Pedosphaera parvula Ellin514: one gene and its partner. The protein of the gene in region 1 interacts with the protein of each later gene in a pairwise test. Links are inferred from orthologs where the notes say so. Each region holds a gene or a part of one and is shown on either strand. Other genes may lie near its edges. The genes, in order: CFLAV_RS06835 and rsfS.

Region 1 (14,879 bases):
GACGTACCATGGATGCAAACCAAATGTGGGAATGACCATGCGGTTGTTGCGAGCCAATTCCAACACTGCCGGCCAATCCTGCTCCTGGGTGCCATTGACAACCATCTTTGCGACGTTCAATTCGTTCAATTGCCTCTGTATCGTGCCCAAATGAGGAGAAAGCTCGGTGGCCTGCAAATGGTTATGAGCGTCGTAAAGTGCCGCACTCATTCAAGTTTCCTTTTGGGTTCTGAAACTGAGGTCAATTGAGTCTGGGCATAATCGCGGATTTTTTCCCAGACTCGTGCCAAGCCATTCCGCCGATTGGGGGTTAAATGTTGTGTGATTCCTACTTCAGCCAAAAACGAGGGATCATGGCTCACAATTTCCAAAGGCGTCAGATCACTATAAAAATTGCAAAGCACCGTGGAAATACCCTTCATGATGGCGGATTCGGAATCCGTGTGAAAATAACATTTTCCCTCTTTAAACTCCGACACCAGCCACAGTTTTGCCAGACAACCTTCCACGCGATAAGCATCGATCTTGAACGTTTCCTTCAGCGGCTCCTGTCTGCGGCCTTGTTCCACCACGTAGGCAAATCGTTGCTGCGCATCTTTGAAGTGCGCGAGCTCGGTTAGCAATGCCTGCTTCTTGTCTTTGGCTGTCATGGTTGTTAAAACGTCATTTGCCGAGGCAGACTAGCATCAGGCTCATTACAACACCAGATTGGGGTAATTAGGTATCCAGAGTGATAAATCTACCGGTTGATTCTTCACGTTCCTCTGGCATTTTGTATTATGAGTGCGAAGACATCCACAGTGTCGGTGCCTCGGGACCTCGAAAGGTGCATCAACCCACCGCGTGTACTTTCTTTTAATTTGAAGGATGACGGCAGCATACCCAACAACCCGAAACTACCTCTGTTAATTTATCATCAAGCTATTGATCTAGCTGAGCGCCGAGATCCCGCCTCCATTTTTGAGCGTTTGTTTGCCGCTCACGACTGGGAAGGTTCCTGGCGAAATGGAATTTATACGTTTCACCACTATCACAGCACCACCCACGAAGTCCTTGGTATCTACAATGGCTCGGCCACCGTCCGCTTCGGTGGTGAAAATGGTATCACGCAAAAATTGCGCTACGGCGATGTCGTTATCATTCCAGCTGGTGTGGCTCATAAAAATCTCGGTTCGAGTGCCAACCTTGGAGTTGTCGGCGCTTATCCTGGCGGCCAACCATGGGATATGAATTATGGCCGGAAAGGCGAGCGTCCGCAGGCTGACCATAATATCGCGCACGCTCCATTCCCTGAAGCTGATCCCATCTACAGTCATGAGGGCCCAATCTTCCAATATTGGAACAGTTAACCTCCAGTCTACTTCGTCACGGCTACGTTTCGTGTCGCCGCCCATTGTCCAATATCCTGTTTGGAAATCGCCGCCGCCATAAGCTCCGGAAACAAATCGGGGGTGCAGGCAAATGAAGGAATCTCCATGCCGGCAAATGCTGCGGCGTGTTGATGATCAAACATCGGAGCCCCGTCATCATTTAACGCCAGCAAGGTCACCACCTGCGTCCCCGCAGCTACAATGGATCCCATGCGTTTCAACATTTCCTTGCTGTTGCCACCTTCATAAAGATCGCTGATCAATACAAGAATTGTGTCCTGCGGTTGGCGGATCAATCCCTGGCAATAGCTCAATGCCTTGTTGATATCCGTACCACCTCCCAGTTGCGTGCCAAACAACACATCCACCGGATCACTCAGCTTATCGCTTAAATCCACGACTGCCGTATCGAACACCACCATCCGCGTTTGCACTGCTGGCAGCGATGCGAGTACCGCGCTGAAAATTCCCGCGTAAACCACCGAAGTTGCCATCGACCCACTCTGATCCACGCACAAAATAATGTCGCGAAGCGATGAGCGCTTGCGTCCGTAACCAATCCGTGTTTCTGGGACAATCGTGCGATACTCCGGTTGATAATGTTTCAAGTTGGCCCGAATGGTGCGGTTCCAATCAATTTCATTGTGCCGCGGCCTGCGATTGCGTGTCGCGCGATTCAAGCTCCCCATCACCGCCTGTCGCATCGGATTCGCCAGTTTCCGTTCCAACTCTTCAACTACCTTCCGAACAACCATCCGTGCCGTTTCCCTAGTCTTGCTCGGCATGATGTTTTTCAAGGCCAACAGATTCGCCACCAGGTGCACATCCGGTTGGACTGCCTGCAACAATTCCGGCTCCAGCAACATCTGCTGCAGATTCAATCGTTCCAATGCATCCTTCTGCATCACCTGCACCACTGTTGAAGGGAAGTAAGTCCGAATATCTCCCAGCCAGCGCGAAACGTTGGGATTCGAACTGCCAAGTCCGCCCTTCCGCTCGGACTCATAAAGCGCACCCAATGCCTTGTCCATTCCAGCGTCGGTTCCGGACAGCCCAAAGCCTGTCCCGTCTGCCTCATCTCCACCCAAAACCAACCGCCACCGTCTCAATCTTTCCTCTTTATTCTGTGTAGCTGTGGACATGGTAAATTCCCTTTAGTTTTCAATTCCCAACAACTTTGCAACCAACGGCAGAACCTTCGCTGCGCGTTCCTCGTCGAAATCCATCTTTTGCACCTGGCTTGCAAGCTTTGACGTTCCGCTCCGCACTCGTTCGCCCATCTGCCTTCTTTCGGGTGCGGAGAAGGTCGAAAAAGTTCTCCGCAGCAGAGGCAGTAATGCTGTAAAGGTTTCATCCTTCAACTCGCAAACCCACTCATCCAACACCTGCCACAACGATTCATCGTGCAGGAGCAACAATCCGCTTCCTTTGAGAAAACCTTCCACCCAGGCCGCCGCCTGAACAGGCTCATTCGCGGTGGATAATGCCAATCCCATCCGCCGCGCCGATTCCTCCCGGCTGAAAACTCCCGCATCCATCAGCAGGCGACAACACCGCCCCGCTAACAATCCGTGAATTCCTTGCTGCTGCGAGAGTTGTTTTAAAACTGTCTGCCACGCCTTGAGATACTCTTCCTTTTGCAACAGTGAGAGCGCACTTTGAACCGCCAGCAAACGTTCGAACATATCTGCTGCCGCCTCATCATCCAGCGAAGCACATGCTACCGGCAACCCAATGCAAATTCTCGCCACCAATCCCGAAACAATCTGATCGATCAACGTCGAGTCTGTCTGACGCACGTTGCCATATCTTAAAATCTGCGCCAATGGCGGCAGCGCGGCCATCAACTGCGGCACATCACTCGCCACCGCTGCTTCGTTTTGCAGCCGGACCATGATATGCCGAATCGCATCAGGCAAATCAGCCAGCAACGTTTGGTCCAACAACGCCGTCAATTCCGGCAACGCCGGCGCCTCCTCTGCCAATTTATACGCCCGACCCGACGCCGCACTCGCCACCGTGTTTCCCCAAATGGCTGCCTCAATAATCGCGACCGCAAATTCCGGCTGCCATCGCACGCGCCACACTTCGTGAAAAGTCCCTTTCTTCCCGCTCGCCCGCTCTGCCTGGCCCCATGGAATGTTCAATAAATTCAGTCGATGCAACAATTGGCTCCGTCCAAGATCCGTATCTTTGCGTAAGTCCAGGTCCAGCATTTTCTCCAAAGCCTCCGGCGGCAAACGCAGTCGTTTCTGCTCGCGTTGCAAATCCTGTTGCAATGGCACCACCGGCGTTTCATCCGGCACTTTGCCCAGACGCTCGCTCACCACGAGCTTGTCATGGATCAACCGCAACGGCAGATGTTCGCCGTGACACAAAACCGTTTGCGTTGCTTCATTTAATTCGGGCAGGCCGGGCAGGGGACGACTCCTCACTGCCGCCAACGACTCCGCCAGCCGCACGGTTTCAATCACGCTAGCTGACGACGCATCCAAATCTTCTCCGCGCAGCAGATGCGCCACCCGCGTCAGCCACTTGATGATAATATCCTGCGTCTCCGCGTTCCTGCCTTTCTTGCCATCCCGGCAATCCCACAGGTGCTGATACCATCCCGGCGATTCAATCCCCGCGCCATAACCGCTCGCAAACGCCAGCCGCCCGTAAGTCCACGGCACCCACGTCGCCTGGACCTTCACTTTCAGCAATCCTTTCAGCAACTCCGCGTCCTCCTTCGCCGCTGGCATTTTCGTCAATGCCGGCGCATGCCAAGCTCCACACACAACCGCTATTCGCTGAAATCCTTCCTTCTCCGCCACGCGAATGGTCTGCCGCATGTGCGCTTCACGTCGTTGCTCGCGAAGCGGATTGAGTATCGCCAATGAAGATTCCAACGACGCCTCGCGTAATGCCGTCATTGCCTCCAGAATCGCTTCAAACAGTTCCGTGCTATTATGCCGATGCTCCACCATGTGTTCCCACCAACGCTCGCTGTCGCTATAACCCGCCGCTTCCGCCAGGTGGGCGAGGGGATCACGTTGCAACAAGGCTTTCAAAGCAGGTAACAATGCTGGCTCTATCGGCTGTTCCTGAGTAATTTCGCATTCCTCACACTCTGCTTCCGCATCGGCTTCATCACCTTTGACTGCGATCTCCTTTGCCTCCAAAGCTTCCTCCGCCAATTGATGTGTCAGCGGCAAATCCATGAAGCGCACCGGAACATTTTTGCCGAAGCCATATCGCAGGGCCTGCCATTCGGGCGAGAACACCGCAAACGGATAATAAACTGCCTGCTTGGGATTCTCCGGCACATAGACGAGCAACGCCACCGGCGGTTCCATCTGTTCATGCATCAGCAGCGGTAGCGCTGCTTCCGCATCGGGTGGACCTTCCACCAAAATCATGTCAGGCTTCAACGCTTCCAGCGCCTCGCGCAAACTCCGCGCTGAGCCGGGACCATGATGTCTTATACCAAAGATATGAACCGACATGGTGATATCCTTCCTGGCTCAATCGTGATTTTTGCAAGCCCGGTACAAATCCTTCCAACCGTCCCGCTCCTTCACCACGGTTTCCAAATATTCCTGCCACACAACCCGGTCTTGAATCGGATCCTTCACCACCGCTCCGATCAAACCACTCGCCACATCGGCCGCCCGCATCGTTCCATCGCCAAAATGCGCCGCGAGTGAAAGCCCATTGTTCACCACTGAAATGGCTTCCGCTGTGCTGAGAGTTCCCGTGGGCGATTTCACCTTGGTTTTTCCATCCGCTGTCGCTCCGCTGCGTAACTCGCGAAATACCGTTACGATCCGCCGTATCTCCTCCAAGGCTGGTGGTTCGGCCGGCAATTCCAGCGCGCGCCCCAAACTCTCCACCCGCTGTTGCACGATGCTCACTTCTTCCTCGATCGAATCCGGCAGCGGCAGCACCACGGTGTTAAAGCGCCGCTTCAACGCGCTCGAAAGTTCATTCACCCCGCGATCCCGATTGTTTGCGGTGGCAATCACATTGAATCCTTTCACCGCCTGCACTTCTTCTCCCAGTTCAGGAATTGGCAGTGTCTTTTCCGACAAAATCGTGATCAACGAATCCTGCACGTCAGCGGGAATGCGTGTCAGTTCCTCGACCCGCGCAATCTTTCCCTCCTGCATCGCGCGCATCAATGGACTCGCCACCAGCGCCTTCCGCGATGGCCCCTCCGCCAGCAACCGCGCATAATTCCAACCATAGCGCACCGATTCCTCACTCGTTCCCGCCGTGCCCTGCACCAGCAACGTCGAGTCCCCCGCAATCGCCGCCGCCAGATGTTCGGCGACCCAGGTCTTCGCCGTGCCCGGCACTCCCAGCAAGAGCAGCGCCCGATCCGTCGCCAGCGTCGCAATCGCAATTTCAATCACCCGCCGGTTGCCGATATATTTTGGCGACACCACAAACCCGTCGTCCAGTTTTCCACCCAGCAGGTAAGTCGCCACTGCCCATGGCGATAATTGCCAGCGCGGCGGACGCGTCTTCGTATCCACCTTCGCCAGTTTTGATAATTCCTCCGCATACTGTTGTTCCGCATGTTCCCTTAATGCATTCATAATGTTTTATTTCAAATTAAGTCGAAGTTTTTCCCGTTTTAAATTGCGGCAAATGATTGGCGGACACGAGAGATGGCCTACGCGGAACACGAAACACGCAACATACAGTTTCGAACATTCCATGACGCTCGTTCCCATTTGAAATTGGAAATTTGTCATTCGAAATTAAAGTTGTGCCGTTAACTGCCGTTAGCTCCGGTTAACTCGTGTTAACTCACGTTTCTTTCAACGCCACCACCATGTCATGCCGGAATTGTACCATCGCAATAAACTGATCCACCACTTCCGACCACAAATTCCAATGCTTCCCATCCACCGGCCAGCCCTCCGCCAGGTTGCCCGCGAGTCCCGGGTCCATCCACTTGCCCACCGCCACCAGATGACTGCGCGCCATCCAATCACCCGATTTTGCAAGTTCCTTCGCCTGCAGCGCCACGGCCTTCGAAAACTCCTTGCTCCACGGCCCACCGGCCTTGGCCAGCATCGATTCGAACACCAGGTCCACACTCCAGCCGCTCTCAAAAGCTTTCAGTATGCACTTCTCCCGTTGCTCCGCTGGCAGCACCGAAAGCAACTCGCCCGTTTGCGGCAGCATCGTTTTCTTCTCGCCAGTTTCCATCAGCAACGCCTCCGCCCAAACCGCATCGCGCGATTTCACCGCCGCATTCGCCCATGCCTCCATCAACAACCCCCGCCATTCCTTTTCGGCGGCTGCCATGGCAATCAACTCCTCGACCGTCATTTGATATTGCGCACTCCAAAAGCCAATCGGCACATTCTCAATAATCTGCTTCAGCCAAAATGCCTTCTCGCCCAGTCCGGAAAGTTTCCGCGTTTCAATCCCATCCCGCGCCATCGCCTTGTCGCAGTCAGAAGGCAATGTCACCTCAATCTTCGCTTTGCCGGCTTTGCCTTTCTTCCCTTTATCCGCCGCCTCGATTTTCACCAGCGGTTGCAACCGCTCCATCATCCTTTGCGCGAACCGCGACTCCGGCAACCGCGCCAGCAAGCCAGCGGCCGCCTGACGCACTTCCTTCCGCTTATCATCCAACGCACTCTCCAAAAAATTCTCATCAGCTACGCTCAACCCAAACTGCATCGCACCCACAAACGCCGCCCGATCCTCCGGTGACTCCTGAGCCCACGTCGATTGCAACAACTCCCGGCTTCGTGCCGCCTCACGCTTTCGTAGTCGTTGCAAGAAAGTCAATCGCGCCGCCCGGCTTCCCGTTTCCCAAATCGCCTCATCCTCCACCGCGCCCGCCACCCAGCTCCAATCGGCATTCTGTCCCGCCAGCCATACTCCCCGCTGGCCAATCACTTTCAAAATCGCTTCCCGCCACTCAGCATTTTTAGTCCCGACATCCAGCAACGCCGGCAAATCCTCCGCCTGCACGCGCTTCCCGCATTCTGCACTCGCCGCCAGCCATTCCGGCAACACCTCACCGAAACGTCCGCCCAGCATCTCCTTCAAAAACGCCGCTGCCCGCGCACTGCAACCTGGCAAAGTCTCTTCCGCCGCCGGTTCCACTGCTGTGATCTTCTCAATCCCTGGCACCCGTCCGACTCTTTGATGCAGAAATAACAATCCCGCCGTTCCCAGCAGTTGCGCTTCTGCCGGTTGCTTTTCGAGCCTCGAAAGTATCGCCTGCAACGGTTGTTCCGCTTTCGGTAAATTCCCTTGCCGCTCCGTTCCGAGCAAAGCCACCTGCGCCAGTTGTTGCACCGTCTGGTTCATGCTTCCTCCCTCTGCTTTCGACTCCACAAATGGGCAAATCGTCCTTCCGCCGAAACGCTCACGGGTTGCAGGAAATCTCCATCCCACTCGCCAAAAACCGTTACCGCTCGGCCACCGCTCATCGCCAGTAATTCCCAACCCTTCGCAAAACTCGGTGTCAATGGCACGCACCGTCCTTCTCCATCGCGCAACTGCCACCGCTCATCCCTTCTCACCGGCACCACCGCACTCAGGCGCATCGGAAATTGCTCAATCCATGGATGCATCGCCAACGCCTCCGCATACGCCGCCATCAAATCCGCAATGCTGGCCTGTCCCGGTATTCCATCCAAATTCTTCGACACCCCACCGCGCTCCTTAATGATCGCCCGCATCGGGTAGGCCGACGGAAAATAAACCACTTCACCCTCGAAAGCCGTGCCCGGCACGAGACTCGTGTCCAATGGCTGCGTCAAATGCGCGAAATGCAGATGCATCGCGTTCCGTCCGCTCTGCTTCCCATGCAGCCACGTCCGTTGCACCCGGATTTTGTCCTCCTCTTCCAACGTCCTTCCCAGCACCAGCCACTCATCCTTCACACCCGAATTGCCGAGCAATTCATCCTGGTTCTGCGTCCACCCGATCAATGTCCGAATGTCGTTTTGCAATTCCACCGACAATGTCTCAATGCGTTGAAATCCTTCACGCAACAAATGCAATCTACCCAGTTGCTCCAGCAATCGCTCCGGCCACCCTTCACCCGACGCCGGAATTCCCGACAACTCCCGCACGCGACGCGCAATCCCCGGCGCCTGCGCATCAATCATCCGCGCCGCTGTCGATTCCCAAAAACTGTTCGGCCGACCCTGCGCTCCCGCCAATCCCTGCCGCACCAGGTCGCTCATCCAAATCTCCAACTCCTTCAATCCCGCCGAAACCTTCGCCTCCCGTTCCGCCACCCGCTTCTTCTGCGCCTCAGGATCGCTGATCTTCTCCCCGGCCTGCGCCTTGGCCACCTTCTTCTCCGCCCGTTGCGTCCGGCCCGCGAGCCATTCGTTCACCCAGTCCGGTGGTGTTCCTTCCGCCACCGCACCCGGTTGACCTGCCAATATCAGGAATAATCCCAGCGAATGCTTGCACGGAAACTTCCGGCTCGGGCAGGTGCATTTGAAGGCTGGCTCATTTAAATCAATGCTCGCCTGGTAAGGATTCTTCCCGCTCCCCTGGCACAAACCCCACGCCGACTGCCCGTCCCGCCCCATCGACACCCATTTCCGCGGCGATGCCAATTCCTTCCCCGACTTCGCCGAACTCGCATCCGGTGCCAGTGATAAAACTTTCTCAGTAGTCCAAGTATCCATAAACCTTACGGTGAGAGTGACGCCCTATAATCGTGCATTCACTTTTAAAATCAAATCCAAACACCGCCCACGATCACGCAATTCAAATCCCATTTCCATTCGTGTTGTTTCGTGGCCAACTGTTTCTCCGACTCCTCGTTCAATCCACGGTTCCCTATTCTCATACCCACAACCTAACCAGGGGGGTGGGACATACGTTGTCCACCCCTTAAAATAATTTCAAAAATCTTTCTTTGATGGCCAGCTACTTACGAGAATGTTTAGAAAACTGACTATCCTTTACTGTTGAAAATGGCTCGACCACAATCGGGCCGGCATCATTATGGGTGTTAATTCCAAATAAATCCCGCTTCCGCCCCGTTTTCCCACGCTGAAAGCGTGGGTGTATGGAAGCCCAGGGTCCAGCCCCGCCTTTGGGGGCGCAACCCTGGGTAAAATGCAAAATGAAAAATCCCCGCTTCGGCCCACGATTTTAATTGTCTCAACGCACGCGCCCGAAGCGGAACCCGCCCACCCAATCCAGCGCCATTCAGTTTAAGAAAAATTCGTGCCATCCTTTTAGCGTTAATTAGTAGTATCAAGCCGATGGATGAAAACAATCTTGCCGTCTCTCATGCATTTTGGTCAAACCACATTGCTTAATGTCTCCGAAATCCTTTTTCCTCTAGAATCGAATTGATCTCCGGATGATCAAATTCTTCGGCTGCTTCCTGAGCATATCCGGGTAATTCTCCCTCTGGATTTTGCAACTCCTCAATGATTAGTCGTACCACACGCTCATCCTTTCTCCGCGCCAAGCCGACCATCGCTTCGCCTTTTGCGTCTGGATACTTGTCGTTCAAACGATCAAACAATGCTTCTCTGATTTCGGGCGAATCAACATCGATCATTGAGCCCAATCCAAATGTTGCCCAGTCTCGAATGTCCTCGTCGGAATCCTTTGAAAGTTCAATTAAACCTTGGATGGCTGTTGGATCCGTTTGACACTGCAACCCATGTGTCACCGCATATCGAATGTCAGCATTTGCATGATTCTTTAAATTCAATAACAAATTGATGGCGCGCGCCTCCTTCAGATGCCCTAAAGCGAAGCAAATCGCTTTGATTACCTCGACCGACTTTTCCCTTTCAAGCGTTGACATCAACATGTCCCCTGACTCCTTGCGAAATGGCAGTGCCGGTGCGCCCAATTGCCCGAGCACATTGGCCGCCAAGATTCGCTCTTTTTCCTTCTCGCTACGAATCAGGCTTCTCACTACTTCAAAAACCTCGTGACCCCCGCGGCGTCTTAACTCTCTAATTGCGTCCCAGGCCAGATTTTCATCCTCGGAATCTCGCGCAATGGCAATGAACTCCTGTACCACTTTGCCCTTTAGTTCATCTGGATTTTCCATCCCTGCATTTTGCATGGTTGCAATCTATCCGTTTGCCAATATCACCGCCACATCATCCTGCAAATTCCCCGAAGGTAACCTTACCAACTCCACCAGTGCTCTGGCCGCACCTCTCGCATCAGATGCCCTGACCACCTCACAAATCCTCTCCGCCCCGGTATATTTGAACAACCCATCCGTTCCCAGCAACAACGTGCCTTCTCTAAATTCTTTTCTGAACGACACCACATTCACACGGCCACTCCCAAGGAATGGCTTTCTAATCTGATTCTCCGTCAACCGCTCATAACTCCCCGCACCAATCAACCAAGCCTCCGAATCCCCCACACTCGCTCCGACAATCACATCTCCAGCCACGACCACAATCACCGCCGTCGTTTCACCTGCCACTGGATCAGCTGCAATCTCTCGATCGATTTCCTCCAAGAGTTGCGAGCAGGCGAGGGGATCCATCGTAATCAATCTGGCAACATTTCCTCGCACCATATCGATGACCTTTTGCGCCGCCTCTGCACCACCACTCCTGCCACCCGCACCATCCGCCACCACCAAAATCGTCGTGCCGAATTGCTCAATGATCTCCCCCCGATCCTGCAACTCCACATTCCCCGCCTCAATCAACTTCGCTGTCTGAATCATTCTACTCCTTCAATGTCAGAATCCGGGCTTACACAACAACCCACCTATACTCCAAACTTGACCCGCCGAAATTGACAAGCAATGCGCGCTCCTTCTTTGTTGCCTGAAGGTGGTGTTTGACTTGCGCCTCCTCCTTCGACGTCAACGCCGTCGTCGCCCGTAAATCCACGATGATTTCTCCATGGCAAACAAGACTGGCTTTGTAGAACACGCCCAAGGGTTTCCCTTTGTAATAAATCGGGAATTGAACATCCTGTTCAAAAGGAACTTTCTGCATTCCCAATTCCACCGCGAGGGCCTCCTGGTAAACCTCTTCCGGAAACCCGCCTCGCAATTCACGATGCACCTCCGTGCAGGCCTTGATGATTTCATTTTGCGAATCCTTGTTCATAGTTACTCAACATTCCGAATTCGCCCCCGCTATGCCAGCAAAAAGTGTCACCTCGCAGGGCCGCCCCACGCTGAAAGCGTGGGAGTACGGGAGCCCAGGGTCCAGCCCGTCTTTCGGGCGCAACCCTGGGTTAAATTAAAAAGAATCGCCGCTTCGGCCCACGATGCTAATCAACTCCACACACTCATCCGAAGCGGAACCCACCAGCGCAATACAGTGCATCCATCTCGGGCACTCAAGTCTCTATCGAAACCGGTGGGGTATTCCTCAACCAGAGAGTAGGCCTTCACGCTACTACCCCATTCGCATCTCTCAATTAAACTCACGTAAGAAGGAGTTTTACCATCAACCACAAAACCATCCAGGCCCAGGCTCTGGAACACAACCATTGAACAACTTATGAAATTTACCGCTAAATATTCCGCCATCCTCGGCCTCATCATCCCCATGCTCGGAACCGCTTACGCTCAAACCTCCGCGCCACCAGCCCAGGTCACCTCGTCTTATGCACCCATCGTCTTTCCTGCCAAAAACCAAACCCCGGAGCAGATGGACAAGGATAAGGCCGATTGCTACGCCTGGGCCAGGCAACAAACCGGCTACGATCCGGTCGCTGCCTCCATGCAGGCCCAAAGCCAGCCTTCGCAGCAGGTAATCTCGCAACCGCCCGCAACCTATTCCCAGTCAGTCCCTCCACCACCTCCACAACAAGGCGGCGCAGTCCGTGGCGGAGCGAGAGGTGCAGCCGGTGGTGCGGCCATTGGAGCCATCGCTGGCGATGCCGGTAAGGGTGCGGCCATTGGTGCTGCGTCAGGTGGTGCCATCGGTGGCGTCCGACAACGCCGTGCCAATGAAGCCCAACAACAACAAGCCGCCGCGCAACAGCAGGCCATTGCCCAGCAACAGGCAGCCCAGCAACAAGCCGCACTCAATCAACAAGCTGCCCAGCAACAAGCGTCAGCCAACCAGCAGGCCGGCAACCAACAAAAACTCGACGCCTACAAACGCGCCTTCGAAGCCTGCATGGAAGGCAAGGGTTATACAGTGAAGTGAGGCGACCATAGTTCCGACTCATTTCGATCCCAACCTCAATCGTTTCAACAACGAATCCAGCGCTCCCTTGCCTGAAGGCACTTCGGGCAAGGAGCTTTGCTGATACGCATTCTCCAACTCCGCCCGCAGGCGCTCATATTCCTTCGTATAAAACTCCATGTCAGCGTCCGCGAGTGTGGACTTCTCCGGCCCACCCAGTTTCCGCGCTACCAAGTCATGGATATACGAAAGCTTGAACTCCTCGTTTAAGGTCACCAGGTTCGCCTCAATCTGCCCCGTCCTCATCAAGTGAATCCCCGTTAACAGCACGCGATACACATAAAGAAGCGGCTTCACGCGACGCGGCCGCTCCTTGTCGAACAATTTCCACTGCGTCTCCGCAAACCCAAAGTAATGGTGACTGTGATGCTTGGTGATGCACAACTTCCCGATCTCCTTCAGCTCCTCATGCTCTGGCGTCGTTTGAATGATCAGTGGCGAATAAAGTTGCTCCAGCACATAACCATTCTTCTTCAGCATCAAGCCAAAGAACTTTTTCGCATCATGTGTCACCAGATCAAACTCCAACCCATCCTCAATCTTCGAAACCTCAATCGTCTCACGCCCGGTGCTCAGCCCAATCACCTCATTCACCGGCAGCACATGCACCCCGCGCAAATCATAATCCGAATCCGGCGACGGAAATCCGTACAGATGCGCCCCACTCACCGTCACAAAGAGCAGGGGATACAGCTGCTTCGCCGCTTCCGCTTCCAACCTTTTCCTGATTTTCTCTTGAATAACAAGCATCTCAAGTTCCTCCAGCAAATTATTCCAACTTTCATCTTATCTAACCATGGTGCCTCTTGCCCTGACCAGAAAAGTATTCACCTTCTCATAATCCGGCCGCTCCGGCAGTTTCGTCGCTGCATACGCCGCATCAAATTCCTTGTGCAAACTCAACCGCCAGGTGTTCACTTCTGCCCAAGGCAGCTCACCTCGTTTAATCGCCAGCAACTGTTCCCGATGCTCACCCACACGCACCGGCACCACTCCTTCTTTGAGCGCCGTCACACCGGATAGCAGCAACCGGATCAAATGCATCGCATGCTTCCATTTAATCTCGCCCCGTGCCCGCAAATCCTGTTCCAGCTTTTTAAACTGCGACATCACGTAACCATTGTAAGTCTGGTAAATCACCTTCGAGAGAAAGCTCTCCCGTATTGCCAACAACTCCTGCGCCAATGGCGTCGCCAATTCAACCAGCGGTGTATACAGGCATTCCAAAATGTTCGGATTCGCCTTCAACGCCAGCACCAGGAATTTCTGCAACTCCCAGTAAGCCTCTTCATTCTCCGGATTTTCCAATTGCTCCGGCACCCCATATAACGACCAATGCAATTCCGCAGGCGGTAAATAAATCCCGCGCCGATCCGTATCTGACTCCTCTCCCTCCAACCCATACGCCCGCGACCCAACGACACACCGATAAATCACAAACGAGTAATAATCTATCTCCGCTGCATGCGGATTTTCCGCACCAATTCCTTCTCCCTTGAATTGCTTCAATAATGACAATTGCTGACGACTGAATGCCCCTTCGGTTCCATCAGCGAACCGAACGCGGTAAGAATGCGTCCCATCCAGCGGCGCTTCAACAATCACGCCCACCGACCCGGCAGCATGCAAAAGCTCTCCCGTCGCCGACCTCAATTCCGTCCGCGTCACTACTTGAGTTCCCGTTGGTATGATTAAATGCATCATGCTAAACTTCTCCCACCAATGTCAGACCATGACACTCCGTGATTTGCGGCGGCTCCAGTTTTTCAAGAAGATGATGAATTACCTTCTCAGGAACACGTTGCTCCCTCCGCCGATTCCGTTCCAGAATATTTGATATGGTTGGCTCGATGTAAACGATCTCAATGCGCGCTCCATAATCTGCAAACAAATCAATCCACCGCTTGCGCGTCTGTTGCATTGTGTTTGTCGCGTTAAATGCAAAATCCCTCCCGGCGCGCAAGTGTCCCCGAACTTCCTCCCGGGCAGCTTGAATTACCTTTCCCTGATTCTCTGTGGCATCAATGTCCAAATCCTCTCGAATCTGATCCAGGGCCACCACCGGAAGTCCCGGCTTGTGCTTCTGCAACCACGTATCCTTGCCCGAGCCAGGTAAACCAGACATCAAGGTCGCAGTGCATTTGTAATCCTCGCGCGGAATATAATGCAGGCTTGAAAGCTCCTTGCGATAAAACAGGAACCGCGCGTGATCATTTGCAAACGAATACGCGCGCTCAAAGCATTGATTTTCTTCCGCAATGATCTTCCAAAAGTGCAGCTTCTCCTCAGGCCGGCTCGTCTCCTCCGCTTTACGACCGCGGGTGTCTGCTAT
Region 2 (14,940 bases), on another replicon or contig:
TCCTTTCAATATTTCGGTGGCAGTCTGGCAGGAATCGCCCTGGGCAGGTTGCTGGATAACAGCCTTGGAAATTATTTTTACTTCATGGCTCCCTTCGGAGTTATTGGTGGACTCCTCATGATCTTTGCCTGGGGTAAAATGACTCCTAAAGCTACAACTAAACCAACTCCCTCACCGCTGCCAGTAGCCACGGCCAAGTAAAATACTTTCGTTCTATTGAAAGTATTGCGCCCGCTCGCGCCCCAACAATCTGCGCTTCCAATCCATCCCCCCGGAGAAACCTCCGATCCTGTGATGGGCAGCCAGCACTCTATGGCATGGGATAAGGACGGGTATCGGATTCGCTCCACAAGCTCCACCTACTGCGCGCACAGCTTTGGGTCTCCCGATTATGGCGGCAATTTCTCCATAGCTCCTGGTCTGGCCTGTTTTGATTTGCCGCATCGCTTGCCAGACACTCTGTTGAAATTCTGTTCCCACAGCCAGGTCCATGGGAGGCAATTTTTCTGGCACCCTTCCGTGTAAGACCTCCTTCAAGGCTTTCGCTGTAATATCATGCCACTCGCTCACCCGCACGGCAGATGCCGCCTCTGAAACAAACTGTTCCCTCGACGTTTCAGGAAAATTTAATCGAGCCAATCCCTGCTCGGAATAAGTCGCAACAAAGTCCCCATCTTCGGTATGAATCACCAGGCTTTCCATGAACCGCCTCAATGATTCTTCACAAACATGACGATAATTCCCAGCAGACCGAGGAACAGCAGGATAAAAAAGAATAGAAACCGATTCCGCGCCACGCGCTTCTCATACCGCATCGGCCTCAATCCTTGAATGCTGCCTGCGGCCAGATAGCTGACCAGCTTGGGATTGGCTGTCGATGGTCCGCGAAAGTGATTCTTTATCCGCCGCAGTAGCGCTGCGAGATCATACTTGCGAACCCCCAGCTCATTATAATGTTCGGATGTGGTTTCCGGCTCCCCTTGGGACTTGAGCCGGTTTTGATTCACCTCTTCAAACACCGGTTCACCGGGTGTTGGCTGAGGGGCTCCGGGTTTGGCAATCGAAGCGGATGATTGATCTGCGGGTCCGGCAGCAGAACGGGTTTTCGAAGTTGATTCTTCCAGCTCTTCACTTTTCTCCACGTGGGTGCTGAGCCGCTTGATTTGAGATTCAAGGGCAGCAATCTGCTCATTCAGCGCCCGTGCGCGTTCATTGATGGGATCAGCTTTTTTCTTGAACCATCCCATGGGGAAAATCTTAATGATGTTGTGACAAAATCACCAGCAGAGCGGCGAACGCCAGGGAAGCCACAAGGGCCAGTGGCCAGGTAAGCGCCAATCCCAACTTGCAAAGTTGAACAAAACTTTGATTGGCAAATAATGATTTCGCCTGACTCCGTCCACCGCCGGATTCAGCGCCTTCTTCCATCGCCTTGCCTGAAAGGATGGAAAACTTTAACCGTGCAGCGTTCCACTCCATGCGGGCATTTTCAATGGTTGTCAGCGCCCGGGTCAGTTCCACACTGAAGTTCTCCTTGTTCCAGGTTTCTTCGTGGAGAAACTCTACTTTCAGCAACGCATCCTTCAGGTCGGCCCAGGGTCTTGGACATTTGCTCGGCATCACGTCTGGCATTGAATTCAGCCTCTTCCAACAGGCCCACGCCACGGGTCAGGTTTTGAACCATTTCTTCCCGGCCATTCTGGTATTCCGACTGGCGTCGGCGCGTTTCCTCCAAAGCCGCCCGCTCGCGTTCGAGCTGCTCCTGGACTCGCTTGAGCTCCGCCAGTTTCTGCTGGGTTTCCCCGACTTTGGAATCCACTTCCTCACGCGTAGGAGGACGATTTGCCCCACCCCAGGCACCGGCACCCGCATTCTGCGGAGTCTGGGGCCCGGATTGGTAATCGTTATCCACAAAATCTGTCGCATCAAAGTCCGAGGACATGACGCAACTTTAGACTTTGACATCCAGACTGTAAAGCAGTCTATTCTCCGAAACGGCCCGCATTTCGGCGCTTTTTATCGGATTCCCTGATCATGCAAAAAACCGGGTGAAAAAATACTTTTTCCAGCCCGGGAATTCCACTTGTCAGCCACTTTGGCTGGATTTAACCTAATCTCGTGCCCGTTAAATCGCCCTGCTCTAATGACCCCTCAAGCCAGATTGGAAATCATTTACCATGGTTGAATTAATTCAGTTTCCCTGGAGCCCTTTTTGCATAGTCCAAAGGCGAATCCTGGAATATTCTGGAGTCTCTTTCAAAATCACCAATATCCCCAGTTCAGACCGCTCAATGGTTTGGCGTTTGACCAGGGAGCGCTACTACGGTGTTCCTGTCATTCGCGATGGTCGCAATATCGTTTTCGAAACCGACAATAATTCCCAGGTCATTGGCAAGTATTTGGATGACCGGTTCAGACTCGGCCTTTTCCCGCATGAATTGGAGGGACTGCAATACCTCATTTGGCGCAATATTGAAGATGAGATCGAAGATTTGACTTTCCGGCTCAACGACATCTACTGGAAGGAGATGGTGCCAGCGAAGGAACAGGTTGCGTTTTTACGTCATAAGGAACGCAAGTTTGGTCGTGGCTGTATCGACCAGTGGCATTCCCAGCAGAAGGCATTCATAGCCGAGCTGACTCATCGACTGCTTCCCTATGACCAGATGCTCATGGACAAGCCATTCCTGCTGGGTGAGCAACCTCGCTTCGTCGACTTTGACCTTTACGGCATGCTGGGCAATTTTCTTTATTCGGGACACTACCGACTGCCGGCATGTCATGCCCGTCTAAAGAAATGGTACCAGCGCATTGAAAACATTAAATTCGAAAAATCCTCACGTGAAAAATTACGTTCTTGATACCAATGTCCTTCTCCATGATCCAAACAGCCTGCTAAACTTCGAGGATAACAATGTCCTCATTCCCATCGAAGTCATTGAGGAAATTGATCGCTTCAAACGTGAATCTTCCGAGTTAGGTCAAAACGCCCGCACAGTCTCGCGTTCCCTCGACAGCTTGCGCGAACAGGGCAGCCTGAACGAAGGAGTTGAACTCGAAAATGGCGGATGCCTTCGCATCATATTTCAAAAGAAGCTAAAGAGCGACACCACCCAGGCTATCTTCACAGACAACACGGTCGACAATCGCATTTTAAGCCAGGCCCTGGCTATTCAGAAAGCTCATCCCAAATCCCACACGATCCTGGTCAGCAAAGACATCAATCTTCGCATCAAGGCAGATGCTTTGGGCCTTCAGGCTGAGGATTACGAAACCGATCGCATCCAGATCAAAGACCTTTACACCGGGATGTTGGAGATGATGGTCAGCGCAGAAAAAATGGCCGCGTTTCGCACCAACGGAGAATTGGAATTGAATGGTGGCAACACCTACTTCCCCAATGAGTATTGCACGCTCATGGAGGAAACAAATCCCAAACGCACGGCTTTGACCAAGGTGGATCCAACGGGCAAAAAACTCGTTCCCATCATCGACAACCGTGAAGGAGTCTGGGGCATCAAACCGCGCAATCGCGAACAGCATTTTGCTTTTGACGCTCTGCTGGATGATCGCATCAAATTGGTCACCTTGATGGGTAAGGCAGGCACGGGCAAAACTCTTATGGCCATGGCTGCCGGTTTGAAAAAAACCGTATTGGATCGTGAGTTTCGCCGGCTGGTGGTTGCCCGCCCCACCATTTCTATGGGCAAGGAACTTGGATTTTTGCCAGGCTCGTTGGAGGAAAAATTGGCGCCTTGGATGCAGCCAATTCATGATGCCCTGGAGATGCTCAGTGACTTGAACATGGGCCAGGAAAGCCGTCGCAGCAATGATCTCATGCGCTCCGGCAGCATCGTGGTGGAAGCCTTAAGCTACATCCGGGGCCGCAGCATCGCCCACCAGTTCATGGTCATTGATGAAGCCCAAAACCTGACTCCGCTTGAAGTGAAGACCATCATCACCCGCGTCGGGCACGGAACAAAGATTATCTTTACCGGCGATCCTTATCAGATCGATAACCCTTACGTGGACTCCTCCTCGAACGGGTTCAACTATATCATCAGTAAGTTCCGCTCTCAGGCGATAGCTGCCCATATCGAACTACAAAAGGGCGAACGCTCGGAATTGGCTGAATTGGCCGCCAATCTCTTGTAACTGTCCTCAATCAGGCAAATCCAGCGCCGTTTCAACTAAATCTTGTGTTGAAACGGCGCTTGGCAGAAGCCCTAATGTTCTCTATACTGTTTAAGTGACTGGCTTCTTGAGAGTTATGGGAGTCGTGAACGCCGCGATCTGGTTTGGCGCGGCAATCTTCTTCACCGCAGTGATCGGACCCGCAGTTTTTTCCCAGGAAACGCACAAACTTTTTGGAGAAACCGCCTTTCCTTACTATGCGGGCGGAATTGCCATGATCATGATCCGGCGCTATTTCCTGCTCCAAATAATCTGTGCCGCAGTTGCTCTTTTGCATTTCCTCCTCGAGAAGATTTCGTTTCAAAGGAAGTTGACCCGATTCACCCTCATTCTGCTCCTAAGTCTTTTCGGACTTGGCTTGATCGGTAGATTTGGATTTTACCCCAAAATGGAGGCTCTGCGGCAAACAATGTATTTCGGCCAGACGGCCGAACAGAAAGAGAAAGCCCGCTCCACTTTTGGTGCCTGGCACGGCTTTTCCCAGGTCGTGAACCTGGTCATGATCGGCGGGCTCTTCATCTATCTCATACAGCTCAATAAACCAGTGGAATCGGTTCGTTACGGCGGGGTTACAAAGTTCCGAGGTTGACAAATCCGGAACGTGTCCGACCTTGTAAAGGAGAGGAATGCCCTGGGTGGGCATCTAAAGAAAAAGCGTATGATTTCAAATGACCGTCCGTCACCTTACGGGAATCGTTCTTACGGGTCTTTTCCGCCAAAGCCACCTGTTAACGAGGAGACAATCAAGACGGATAAAATTCAAATTGAGCGCAAAACATTTGTGTTTACGCTGAAGGAGAATCCACGCGGCCGTTTTCTCCGCATTACTGAAGATGTTGGCGGCAGACGCGATACGATCATTATTCCAGCTCCAGGTCTGGAGGACTTCAAGAGGCTGCTCGATGATATGGTAAAGGCTTCAGGCGATAGTCCACCCAAAGCTGAAGAGGAAGGAACTCAACCAGAATAATGGATTGAGTTCTTTGCAGGCATCTACACCAAAAAGCAAATAATCGATAAGGTTCACCGCTTTTTCAAAAAAGCGTCAGTCAGCCGTTATTTTTAAATGCGTCTGGACGTAAAACTTGGTCACACTAACCAGCTTCAGACACTGCCGCCTTGGCCTTACGACGGGGCTTAATTTTTGGCGCATCGCCCCAGAGTCCTTCGAGATTATATTTTTCTCGAACGTCTGACTTCATGACATGCACGATCACGTCAAAATAATCCAATACAACCCATGCCGTTTGCAGCGTGCCATCCACGGCTCTTGGCCTCAGATTGTGTTCTGTATGTAGCCTTTCCGTGATTTCATCCATGATCGCACGCAAATGCGGCTCACTGGTTCCCGAAGCCACTACGAAATAGTCCGTGACCGTGGAAAGCGCCCGCACATCCATGATCACAATGTTCTCCGCTTTACGGTTATCAGCCAATTCCCGGCAAAGTAATGCCAACTTTTTCGAATCCATCTAACGGAACAATGGCTCATCTTGGCGGAGAAGTCATCTCATAAATAGTTGCCAATCGACAGCCGGTAATAAGGGATGCTTTTACGCCGCCTCTGCCCAAGGCGCTCACAGATAAAGCTTATAATTGCGTATGGCCTCCGCCACAGCCGGAGCGACAAGATTATCTATCGACAAGCCCATTCTCACCCGTTCACGGATCTGGGAGGCCGATACGCCCAAAGGAAAACCTTGTAACGAATGTCCCCGAAACTCTCCGGGGAACACTGCTTCAGGTTGGCCAGGCCGTGGAATGACAATGAACTTCAGTAACCGCGCCAGTTCCTCCGACTCTCTCCATTTATGCAACGAAGACACGTGATCGGCTCCAATGAGGTAATACAACTCCGCATCCCCAAACCGCCCGACATAATTCCTGACCGTATCAATCGTGTAGGAAACTCCACCCCGCGCGATCTCCTGCTCATCTATTTCGTAGTTGCTTTTGCCAGCCAACGCCAGACGCAGCAAGCGGAGTCGTTCAGCGGCTGGCGTAGGTGCCATGCCCGGCTTGAACGGGGATTGCGCAGCGGGAATAAAAAACAACCGTTCCAACCCCATCTCTTCACAGGCAGCCTGCGCCACCAGCAGATGGCCTAGGTGCACCGGATCAAAAGACCCGCCGTAAAGACCTATTTTCTTCTTCGTGCTCACACCGAAGCAAGGTTCAAAGCCCGAACGCCATCGGTCAAGCTCAACTTCATCTGAATAAAATCCTCAGTTTAAAAGAAATCCTTGCCACAATTCACTTTTCCTCTTTTTCTTAAATCATGAAATTTCGCACAATTCTTTATTCCCTCCTCCTTTGTTCAGCCACAACCATCTCCTTCGCCCAAACGTCCACTAACAAGCCGGACGCTAAACCTTCAGTTGCCGCCGAATCACCAATTATCCCCGTACCTCGCGAGGGCAAACCCTTTCAGCGCTATCAGGCCTTAAACGAGCGCGTGAAAACAAACCAGGGCGACCTGGACGTGCTCTTCGTCGGCGATTCCATCACCCAAGGATGGGAAGGTAACGGCAAAACAGTCTGGCAGAAATATTACGGCTCCCATAAAGCGGTGAACATCGGCATCGGTGGTGACCGCACCGAGCACGTCCTCTGGCGCCTGGAACATGGCAATGCCGATGGCATGAAGCCAAAAGTCACCGTGTTGATGATCGGTACCAACAACTCCGGCAAAGGACGCAACACTCCTTCAGAAATTGTTGAAGGCGTTACCGCGGTGGTTCACAAACTCCAGGAAAAATTTCCAGAAACTAAAATTCTGTTGCTTGGCATTTTCCCTCGTGGAAAAGACTTTAATGAACAACGCGGAGACATCAACCAGGTAAATCAGGCCATCCACAAACTTGAAGACAACCAAAAGGTGTTCTTCCTCGACTTCGGCCAGGTCTTCATCAATGCCGATGGCTCCATCTCCAAGGACATCATGCCCGACTACCTTCACCCCAACCAAAAAGGTTACGAACTCTGGGCCGAAGCCATGGAGCCAAAGCTGAAGGAACTTCTGGCGAAATAAATCCGTTCAGGCTTGTTCCACTACCGCTTGCTGCTGTTCCCAGCTCGATCAGCAGCAGCGGTTGATCCCATCAAAACGCTTCTCGGTGACTTCCACGTAAAGTTGCTCCGGTGTCTTCTGGCCGCAAATCTCAGTTCCTCCCGCGAGCAAATCCACCCGCACCTTGCCTTCTCTAGGCGACACGCAATTACAGGCTGCCGCCTGTTTCTGAGCGCGTTCTAAATGCGCCTCACCTGACAACTCCTTCAGCAAGGCAAAGCCCAAAGTAATCAGTCCAACAAGGTGCAACGGCTTCGCTTCTACAATTGAATAATCCGGCAACCAGACGGGCTCGCTCTCTCGCAAAGTCGCCAGCTTCTTTCGCGCCAGTAGCAACACCCATTCGCGCACGCTTAACACCACAATCAAAGTGACCAGTAACAGAAATATCGCCACCACCACTGTATCGACAATCTGGTTCACCCGCTCGATCCGATTATTCCGCACGGCCTGCTCCGCCTTCTTGATTGCCTCAGCATCTCCGCTGTTCTGCAACGCACTGGCCGCCGCCTGTAACGCCGGCAACTTCCCGTCCAGCTCAGTCGCAATCTGCAAAAATCCTATGCGCGGAAAATTCGGGCGATCCTCGTGATGCAATATCTTCTGATAACCCGCCGTCATCGTCACTGCCAGCAACCAGATTAATGGCACCAATGTCGCCAGCGCCAAAACCGGCCTGCCAGCGTCGGAGGTTAAACCTTCACCGCTGGACTTGGTTGCTGGTTGCAATTGCATCTTCAGAATAATCGTTGTCGCCAGGCATAGCGCTATCGCGGCCAGTAGCTGGTTCGCGATCCCGAACAATGGCCATAACGCCTTCACGCCACCGTTCGGATCCAACACTCCCTGAATCAGAAAATAGCCCCAGCCCGCAACCATCAAAATACTCGCCACTACATTGGCAGCCACGCTCTTCGTATCGCCCAAAGGTTTCCACAAGCCCCCCAACATGTCCTGCAATAAGTAACGTCCCACTCGCGTTCCGGCATCAAGGGTTGTCAAAATAAACAACGCTTCAAACATCACCGCGAAGTGATACCAAAGATCCAGCCACCTGCCGTGCGTCACTTTCGAAAGTATCTGCGACATCCCCACCGCCAGCGTCGAGGCTCCGCCCGTGCGACCAAACAGCGTCTTCTCCCCGCTCTGAACGGCTAGTTCCTGCATGTGATCCACTGTAACTGGAAAACCCCACGCACTTACTTTTGCCACCGTGGCTTCAGCGGGTCCTGGCACATTCATGCTCAGGTAAACGCCAGGATCCAGTGTGCATGCCGCCACCAGCGCCATGATCGCCACCAGCGATTCCAGACACATTGCGCCATAACCAATCGGCCGTGCATAACCTTCCCGCGTGATGATTTTCGGCGTGGTCCCACTCGCGATCAATGTATGGAAACCACTGATCGCCCCACAGGCAATCGTAATGAAACAAAATGGAAAAATCTTGCCAGGCACCACTGGTCCTGACCCATCCACAAAGTGCGTAAGCGCCGGCATATGCAATTTGGGCAACACCAAAAAAATTCCCACCACCAACGCAAAAATCGTCCCCAACTTCATGAACGTGCTTAAATAATCGCGCGGCGCCAACAGCAGCCAGACGGGCAACACACTCGCCGCCAGACCATAAATAAGAATCGTCCACGCCAGATTCATGGCGCTCATGGTAAACACCGAACTCCAATACGCATCTCCGTGCACAAACCGTCCACCCCAAACCGCCAGCAAAAGCAAAGCGACACCAAACACTGATGCCTCCATCACCTTCCCCACCCGCACGAAGCGCATGTATCCGCCCATGAACATTGCAATTGGAATGGTGGCTCCCACCGTGAATACACCCCACGGACTTTCCGCCAGCGTCCTCACCACCACCAATGCCAGCACGGCCAGCAAAATAATCATGATTGCCAGAATCGCGATCATCGCGACGTATCCCGCCGCGGAGTTCAACTCCTCCTTCACCATTTGTCCAAGCGATTTCCCATTGCGCCGCATGGAACTGAACAGAATAACGAAATCCTGCACCGCCCCTCCCAGCACGACACCAATCAAAATCCACAATGTCCCGGGCAGATACCCGAACTGCGCTGCCAATACCGGCCCGACCAATGGCCCCGGTCCAGAGATCGCCGCAAAATGATGGCCAAAGACAATCCACTTGTTGGTCTTCACGAAATCCTTGCCGTCATCATGCACCTCACAAGGCGTTGCCCGCCGGTCATTCAACATCAAAACACTCGCCGCGATCCATTTGGAATAAAACCGGTAACCAATCGCATAAGTGCAAACCGCAGCAATGAGGATGTAAATCGAATTGAGCGCTTCCCCGCGATGGAACGCCAAAGTCGCATAGGCCCATCCTCCAGCAATCGCCAGGATGAGCCAAAACAATGTAGTGGCCAGTTTCTTCATCGATCAAATGTGTAGCATTAGACTTTTAACCAGAATCAGGGCCTCCCGACTAGGGAATTTAGCGAATCGCCTTCTCAAAAATTCGATAGTGCGTCTCCTCCATCCCGAGCTTGGAGTACGCCCGGTGCGCCCTGCTGTTCTCCTTTTCCACATACAACCGCAACGAACACACCTCTCCTGATTCCTTCGCCAACCGCTCCACGTGCTCAAATAGCGCTTTGAACACTCCCTGGCCCCGAAACTCTTCCTTCACGAAAACACTCTGTATCCACCAGATATTTCCATTGCGCCAATCGCTCCATTCGTAAGTGACCAATGTTTGCCCAACGACTCCCGCTCCCGTCTCTTCGGCAACGAAGTAAACCCCTTTGGCCGCAGCTTTCAGCAACGCCCCCACCCCTTTCCGCACGGTCTCCGGTGCGAGCTTCAGGTGCTCAGATTCCCATGCCAGCCGCAGGTTAAAATCAGCAACCACCTCTGCATCACTCAAATTGGCTGTGCGAATGTTCATAGCCATATTTTGATGATTTAATGGAAACGTTTAAAGCACGAAAACTTGTTTAGTCCCCAGCCATTCACCATATTTGATCATGGACGAAAACGAACCTGTCCAACTGCCGATCGACGGAGTTTTGGATCTGCACACCTTTCGACCGCGCGAGATCAAAGACCTTGTTCTTGACTACCTCGCCGCCTGTCAGGAGCGTGGCATTCTGCAAGTCCGCATCATTCATGGCAAAGGCAGCGGCAACCTCCGTCGCACGGTTCACTCCATTCTTGGCAAACATCCTGAAGTCATTTCCTATTCGCTCGATCATCCACAATTTGGTGGCTGGGGAGCAACCATCCTGACGCTACGAAAAAAAGCCTGAGACGTTTGGAGCCGGTTTTCCACGTTTTAAGTACGTAGGTATTCACCCCATACTGGAAATGCCCGGTTTATGGAAACACTTTGCCGTCGTTGAAAACCCTAACTAAAACGTACGGATTATGAAACAAGCGGCTACTCTGCTCCTACTCACCTCCTCGGTACTCATCTCTCATGCCGATATCGTAAAATTCACTTTGGGACCAAACGGCCTGAATCCTTCTAATGCAGTTCCAGCAGTAACCAACAGCACGGGTGCCGGGGACAAAATCTCTGGAGGCATCTGCTTTGATACCACAGCCGCCACTCTGAAATTTAATTTCGGCTATGGTTCCGCTGCGGGATTCAGTGATCTTACTGGCCCGGCTTCCTCCGTCCACATTCATGGACCTGCTTCCGCATTTGAAAACGCCGGTGTTCAATTTGACCTGACGCCCTTTTTGTTCCCGTCTATAGATCCTTCCAAAGGCGGCACAGTTTACGGCTCCTTGGGTATGAACTCCGAACAATCGTCCAATCTTCTCGCGGGACTTGATTATATCGAGATTCATACCACGGCAAATCCTGACGGAGAACTCCGTGCTCAGTTGATACCAGCCTTGGTCAGCAACACAGCCCCTGTGCTGCTCTGTCCCGGGGATGCCACGGTCGAATGCAACGGCCAACCGATCAACCTGACAGCTCATGTATCCGACGCTGAGGGAGATGCTTTGCAGGTGATTTGGAGCCTGAATGGTTCGCCCGTTCAAACCAACAACATCGCGGCCGGTGGCACGACCAATGGAGTCGACGTAGTCCTGGCAGCCAGCTTCGATCTGGGCACCAACATGGTTGGAATTGCCGTCTCCGATACTGCCGGTAATTCCACCTCCTGCTCCAGCACTATTGTAGTGCAGGATACCACACCTCCTGTAATCAGTGGATGCACCGTGAGTCCCAAGGTGCTCTGGCCGCCCAATCACAAGCTGATCCCTATCGACATCAAGATCCGTGCGCTCGATACCTGCGGCTCCGCCACTTGGAAAATCATTTCTGTCGAGAGCAATGAACCAGTGGGAAGCGGCAATGATGATACAAAAAAGAACGATCCGAAGGGCAAAGACAATGGCAAGGGCGGCAATGGCAGCGGCAATACCGCGCCGGACTGGATCATCACCGGTGATCATTGCGTTCAATTGCGTGCGGAACGCTCTGGAAAAGGCAAGGGCCGGATATACTCAGTTACCGTCCAGGCAACCGATGCAGCCGGTAATACTTCGGCCCCAAAAGTGTTGACGGTAACCGTGCCTCACTCGCAGAATGGCAAGTAATCAATCTCAGTAGTCGGAATCCATAACGAACGAGGGACCTGCAAAGGTCCCTTTTTCCTGTACCGACTTCGCTAACCCAATACGCGGCACATATGCACGCCGTCCCCAATGGAAAGCAGCACTGATTGCACTCGTTTGTCTTTGGCCAGCTTGCGGTTCAACTTATCAATCGCCTTCCCGTTCGGATGTTTGATGCGTCGCTTGGTCCCCAGCCTTCCGCCCCAGAGCATGTTATCAAATAATATCAACCCGCCGGAACGCATTCTGGGAAGCACTAATTCGTAATAAGTGTCATAACCCGGCTTGTCTGCATCGAAGAAAGCGAAGTCGAATTTGATCCCCGGCTCTAATTTCTTTAACGAATCAGCCCCAGGTCCCAGTCTCAGTTCAATTTTTTTATCCACGCCGGCTTTCTTCCAATACTTGCGGGCAACATTGGTCCACTCCTCGCTGGCATCCAGGCAGAGCAATTTGCCGCGCTCCGGCAAACCGCGCGCAATGCAGATGGAGCTGTAACCTGTGAAGGTCCCTATCTCGATGGCGTGTTTGGCGCCAATCGCGGCCACCAACATGGTCATGAAACTTCCCTGATCTCGTCCAATGGACATATGGGAATCTGCCTCAAATTTCTTTTGCGTTTCCGCCCGCAATGCATTCAACACGGCGTCCCCCTCCCGACTGCGCGCGTCAATCAGGTAGGTATAAAGCTTCTCGTTGAGCGGAACGTACTTCAATCCTTTGGTCCTACGATGCTTAAGGTGTGGCTTCATGTTATTTGCGCTTCTTGAATTTAAAACAATCTGTCGTGTGATCATTCACCATCCCGGTCGCCTGCATAAAGGCATAACAAATGGTGGACCCGACGAATTTAAACCCTCGCTTCAGCAAATCCTTGCTCATCGCGTCCGATTCCGCCGTTCGGGCTGGAATCTCCTTCGTTGTGGGCCACGCGTTGAGTATCGGTTTGCCTCCCACGAATTGCCAGATGTACTTATCAAAGGAGCCAAATTCCTTTTGCACGGCGAGAAATGCCTTTGCATTGGTGATGGTGGACGCAATTTTCAGCCGGTTACGAACAATGCCCGGATCAGCCAAAAGCTGCTCTACCTTTCGTTCCTCATACTTTGCAACCAATAGAGGATCGAACTGATCGAAGACTTTTCGATAATGCTCACGCTTCTGTAAAATAGTGTTCCAACTGAGACCCGCCTGCGCCCCTTCCAGCACGATGAACTCAAATAATTTCCTGTCATCATGCTCCGGCACGCCCCATTCCTCGTCATGATAGCAGACCATCAATTCACTTTTTGCCCAAGCACATCTCGTTTTCATCAATCTCGGCAGGATTGCACCACGAACGAATTAAATTGGGAACACTTTAATTTGAGCAAATTTCCCATTGCCAGTTTCACCCCCGTTTGTCCCAATAGCAGCCATATGCGTCAACTGATGCCACTCATCCTCCTAAGTATCCTCTGCGGCGCGACTTCGTCATTCGCCGATGCAGATACCAACTCCATTACCGTGGAAACCGTTACTCAGGCGGCCAGGTTGACTGGCTTGCAGTTCTCAGATGCCAAATATCGACTCATGCTTCCCGGACTCCGGGACCAGGTTGCCTCGTATGAGGTGCTGCGAAAATTTCCCCTCTCCAACGCCGTTCCTTCGGCAATGTTGTTCAACCCAATTCCAGTCGGCGCAAAATTTGATGTGCACCGCAAAAAATTCAAGCCAGCCTCGCCGGGAAAGGTGCAGCTGCCGAAAAACATGGATGAACTGGCTTATTATTCCATTGGTGAACTGGGTGCATTGATTAAATCCCGCCAGATAACCTCTGTTCAACTCACGAGCTTCTTCCTGGAGCGATTGAAACGCTACGGCCCCAAGCTGGAATGCATCGTCACGCTTACCGAAAGCCTGGCCCTGCAGCAAGCGCGGCAGGCTGACAAGGAAATTGCCGCCGGAAAATACCGCGGTCCGCTCCATGGCATTCCGTTCGGGGTAAAAGACCTGCTCACGACCAAAGGTATTCCCACCACGTGGGGAACTGCTCCATATAAGAACCAAATTATCGACGAGGACGCCACCGTTGTAAAACGACTTCAGGACGCCGGTGCCATTCTCGTCGCCAAACTCAGCATGGGTGAACTCGCGTGGGGTGAAGTTTGGTATGGCGGCATGACACGCAACCCTTGGAATCTTAAAGACGGCTCCAGCGGTTCCTCTGCTGGTCCGGCAGCCGCCACCTCCGCCGGTCTTGTTCCCTTCGCCATCGGTTCTGAAACGCATGGCTCCATCATCTCTCCTTGTGACCGTTGCGGCATCACAGGCCTGCGCCCCTCTTATGGTCGAATCAGCCGCACTGGGGCGATGGCCTTGACCTGGTCGATGGATAAACTTGGTCCCATTTGCCGCACAGTCGAAGATTGCGCCATTGTATTCAACACTATCTACGGCCCGGACGGCATCGACCAGACTCTGTGCGATCTTCCCTTCAATTATGAAGCCAAAGCCCGGTGGCAGAAACTTCGCATCGCCTACTTGAAGAAGGATTTTGAAAATGAAAAAGGCGAGCGTAAAGAAAATGATGCCGCGACTCTCGCGAAGCTTCGTTCGCTCGGGGCGACCCTCGTTCCTATCGAACTTCCAAAACTTCCGATTCACGACATCTCATTCGTCATCTCTGTGGAAGGGGCCGCCGCTTTTGATGATCTCACCATCAGCGGTCGCGATGATCTCATGAAACGTCAGGGTCAACATACATGGCCCAATGCTTTTCGTGAGGCACGTCTCTTCCCGGCAGTAGAGTACATCCAGGCTACTCGTGTCCGCTACCTCCTGATTCAGGAAACCGCTCGCGTTCTGAAGGACGTCGATGTTTTCGTTGCGCCTTCACTTGCCGGCGACAGCGAATTGCTCACCAATCTCACCGGTCATCCATGCGTCGTCGTGCCCAATGGCTTCTCCAAGGCTGGCACTCCTACGAGCATTTGTTTTATTGGCAATCTGTTCAAAGAAGCTGAAATTCTCGAAATTGCCAAAGCTTATCAGGATTCCACAGACTTCCATAAAAAACATCC

Evidence for each region.
Region 2: the proteins of CFLAV_RS06835 (region 1) and rsfS interact in binary tests that used the Escherichia coli proteins (3 or more experiments, as listed by UniProt). The link is inferred for Pedosphaera parvula Ellin514 from one-to-one orthologs.

What each region holds. Positions count from the first base shown.
Region 1 is NZ_ABOX02000006.1:166,217-181,095, forward strand. Bases 3,916-6,823 are described here. They hold CFLAV_RS06835 (ATP-binding protein), read right to left. Parts: upstream 5,954-6,823; coding sequence 4,877-5,953; downstream 3,916-4,876. Other genes in these bases: CFLAV_RS06830 (DUF5682 family protein), read right to left, coding at 3,916-4,858; CFLAV_RS34545 (DUF5691 domain-containing protein), read right to left, coding at 6,168-6,823. Also shown: CFLAV_RS06810 (TatD family hydrolase), read right to left, coding at 1-210; CFLAV_RS06815 (SufE family protein), read right to left, coding at 207-650; CFLAV_RS33935 (cupin domain-containing protein), read left to right, coding at 780-1,349; CFLAV_RS06825 (VWA domain-containing protein), read right to left, coding at 1,358-2,512; more of CFLAV_RS06830, read right to left, coding at 2,525-3,915; more of CFLAV_RS34545, read right to left, coding at 6,824-7,691; CFLAV_RS06845 (SWIM zinc finger family protein), read right to left, coding at 7,688-9,031; CFLAV_RS06855 (HEAT repeat domain-containing protein), read right to left, coding at 9,670-10,440; CFLAV_RS06860 (PP2C family protein-serine/threonine phosphatase), read right to left, coding at 10,450-11,064; CFLAV_RS06865 (GxxExxY protein), read right to left, coding at 11,093-11,455; CFLAV_RS06870 (glycine zipper family protein), read left to right, coding at 11,855-12,508; CFLAV_RS06875 (nucleotidyltransferase domain-containing protein), read right to left, coding at 12,527-13,297; CFLAV_RS06880 (nucleotidyltransferase domain-containing protein), read right to left, coding at 13,334-14,251; CFLAV_RS06885 (AAA family ATPase), read right to left, coding at 14,253-14,879.
Region 2 is NZ_ABOX02000023.1:74,760-89,699, forward strand. The notes cover bases 3,978-6,946. They hold rsfS (ribosome silencing factor), read right to left. Parts: upstream 5,667-6,946; coding sequence 5,289-5,666; downstream 3,978-5,288. Other genes in these bases: CFLAV_RS17770 (PhoH family protein), read left to right, coding at 3,978-4,155; CFLAV_RS17775 (DUF4149 domain-containing protein), read left to right, coding at 4,250-4,783; CFLAV_RS17780 (PUR family DNA/RNA-binding protein), read left to right, coding at 4,853-5,164; nadD (nicotinate (nicotinamide) nucleotide adenylyltransferase), read right to left, coding at 5,772-6,356; CFLAV_RS17795 (platelet-activating factor acetylhydrolase IB subunit), read left to right, coding at 6,473-6,946. Outside these bases: CFLAV_RS17740 (MFS transporter), read left to right, coding at 1-201; CFLAV_RS17745 (methylated-DNA--[protein]-cysteine S-methyltransferase), read right to left, coding at 214-702; CFLAV_RS17750 (hypothetical protein), read right to left, coding at 711-1,247; CFLAV_RS17755 (hypothetical protein), read right to left, coding at 1,258-1,479; CFLAV_RS17760 (hypothetical protein), read right to left, coding at 1,490-1,942; CFLAV_RS17765 (glutathione S-transferase family protein), read left to right, coding at 2,178-2,861; more of CFLAV_RS17770, read left to right, coding at 2,842-3,977; more of CFLAV_RS17795, read left to right, coding at 6,947-7,225; CFLAV_RS17800 (carbon starvation CstA family protein), read right to left, coding at 7,274-9,682; CFLAV_RS17805 (GNAT family N-acetyltransferase), read right to left, coding at 9,741-10,193; CFLAV_RS17810 (Smr/MutS family protein), read left to right, coding at 10,273-10,554; CFLAV_RS32585 (CHRD domain-containing protein), read left to right, coding at 10,673-11,860; CFLAV_RS17820 (O-methyltransferase), read right to left, coding at 11,932-12,630; CFLAV_RS17825 (DNA-3-methyladenine glycosylase I), read right to left, coding at 12,632-13,192; CFLAV_RS17830 (amidase), read left to right, coding at 13,298-14,940. UniProt on the Escherichia coli protein: Functions as a ribosomal silencing factor. Interacts with ribosomal protein uL14 (rplN), blocking formation of intersubunit bridge B8.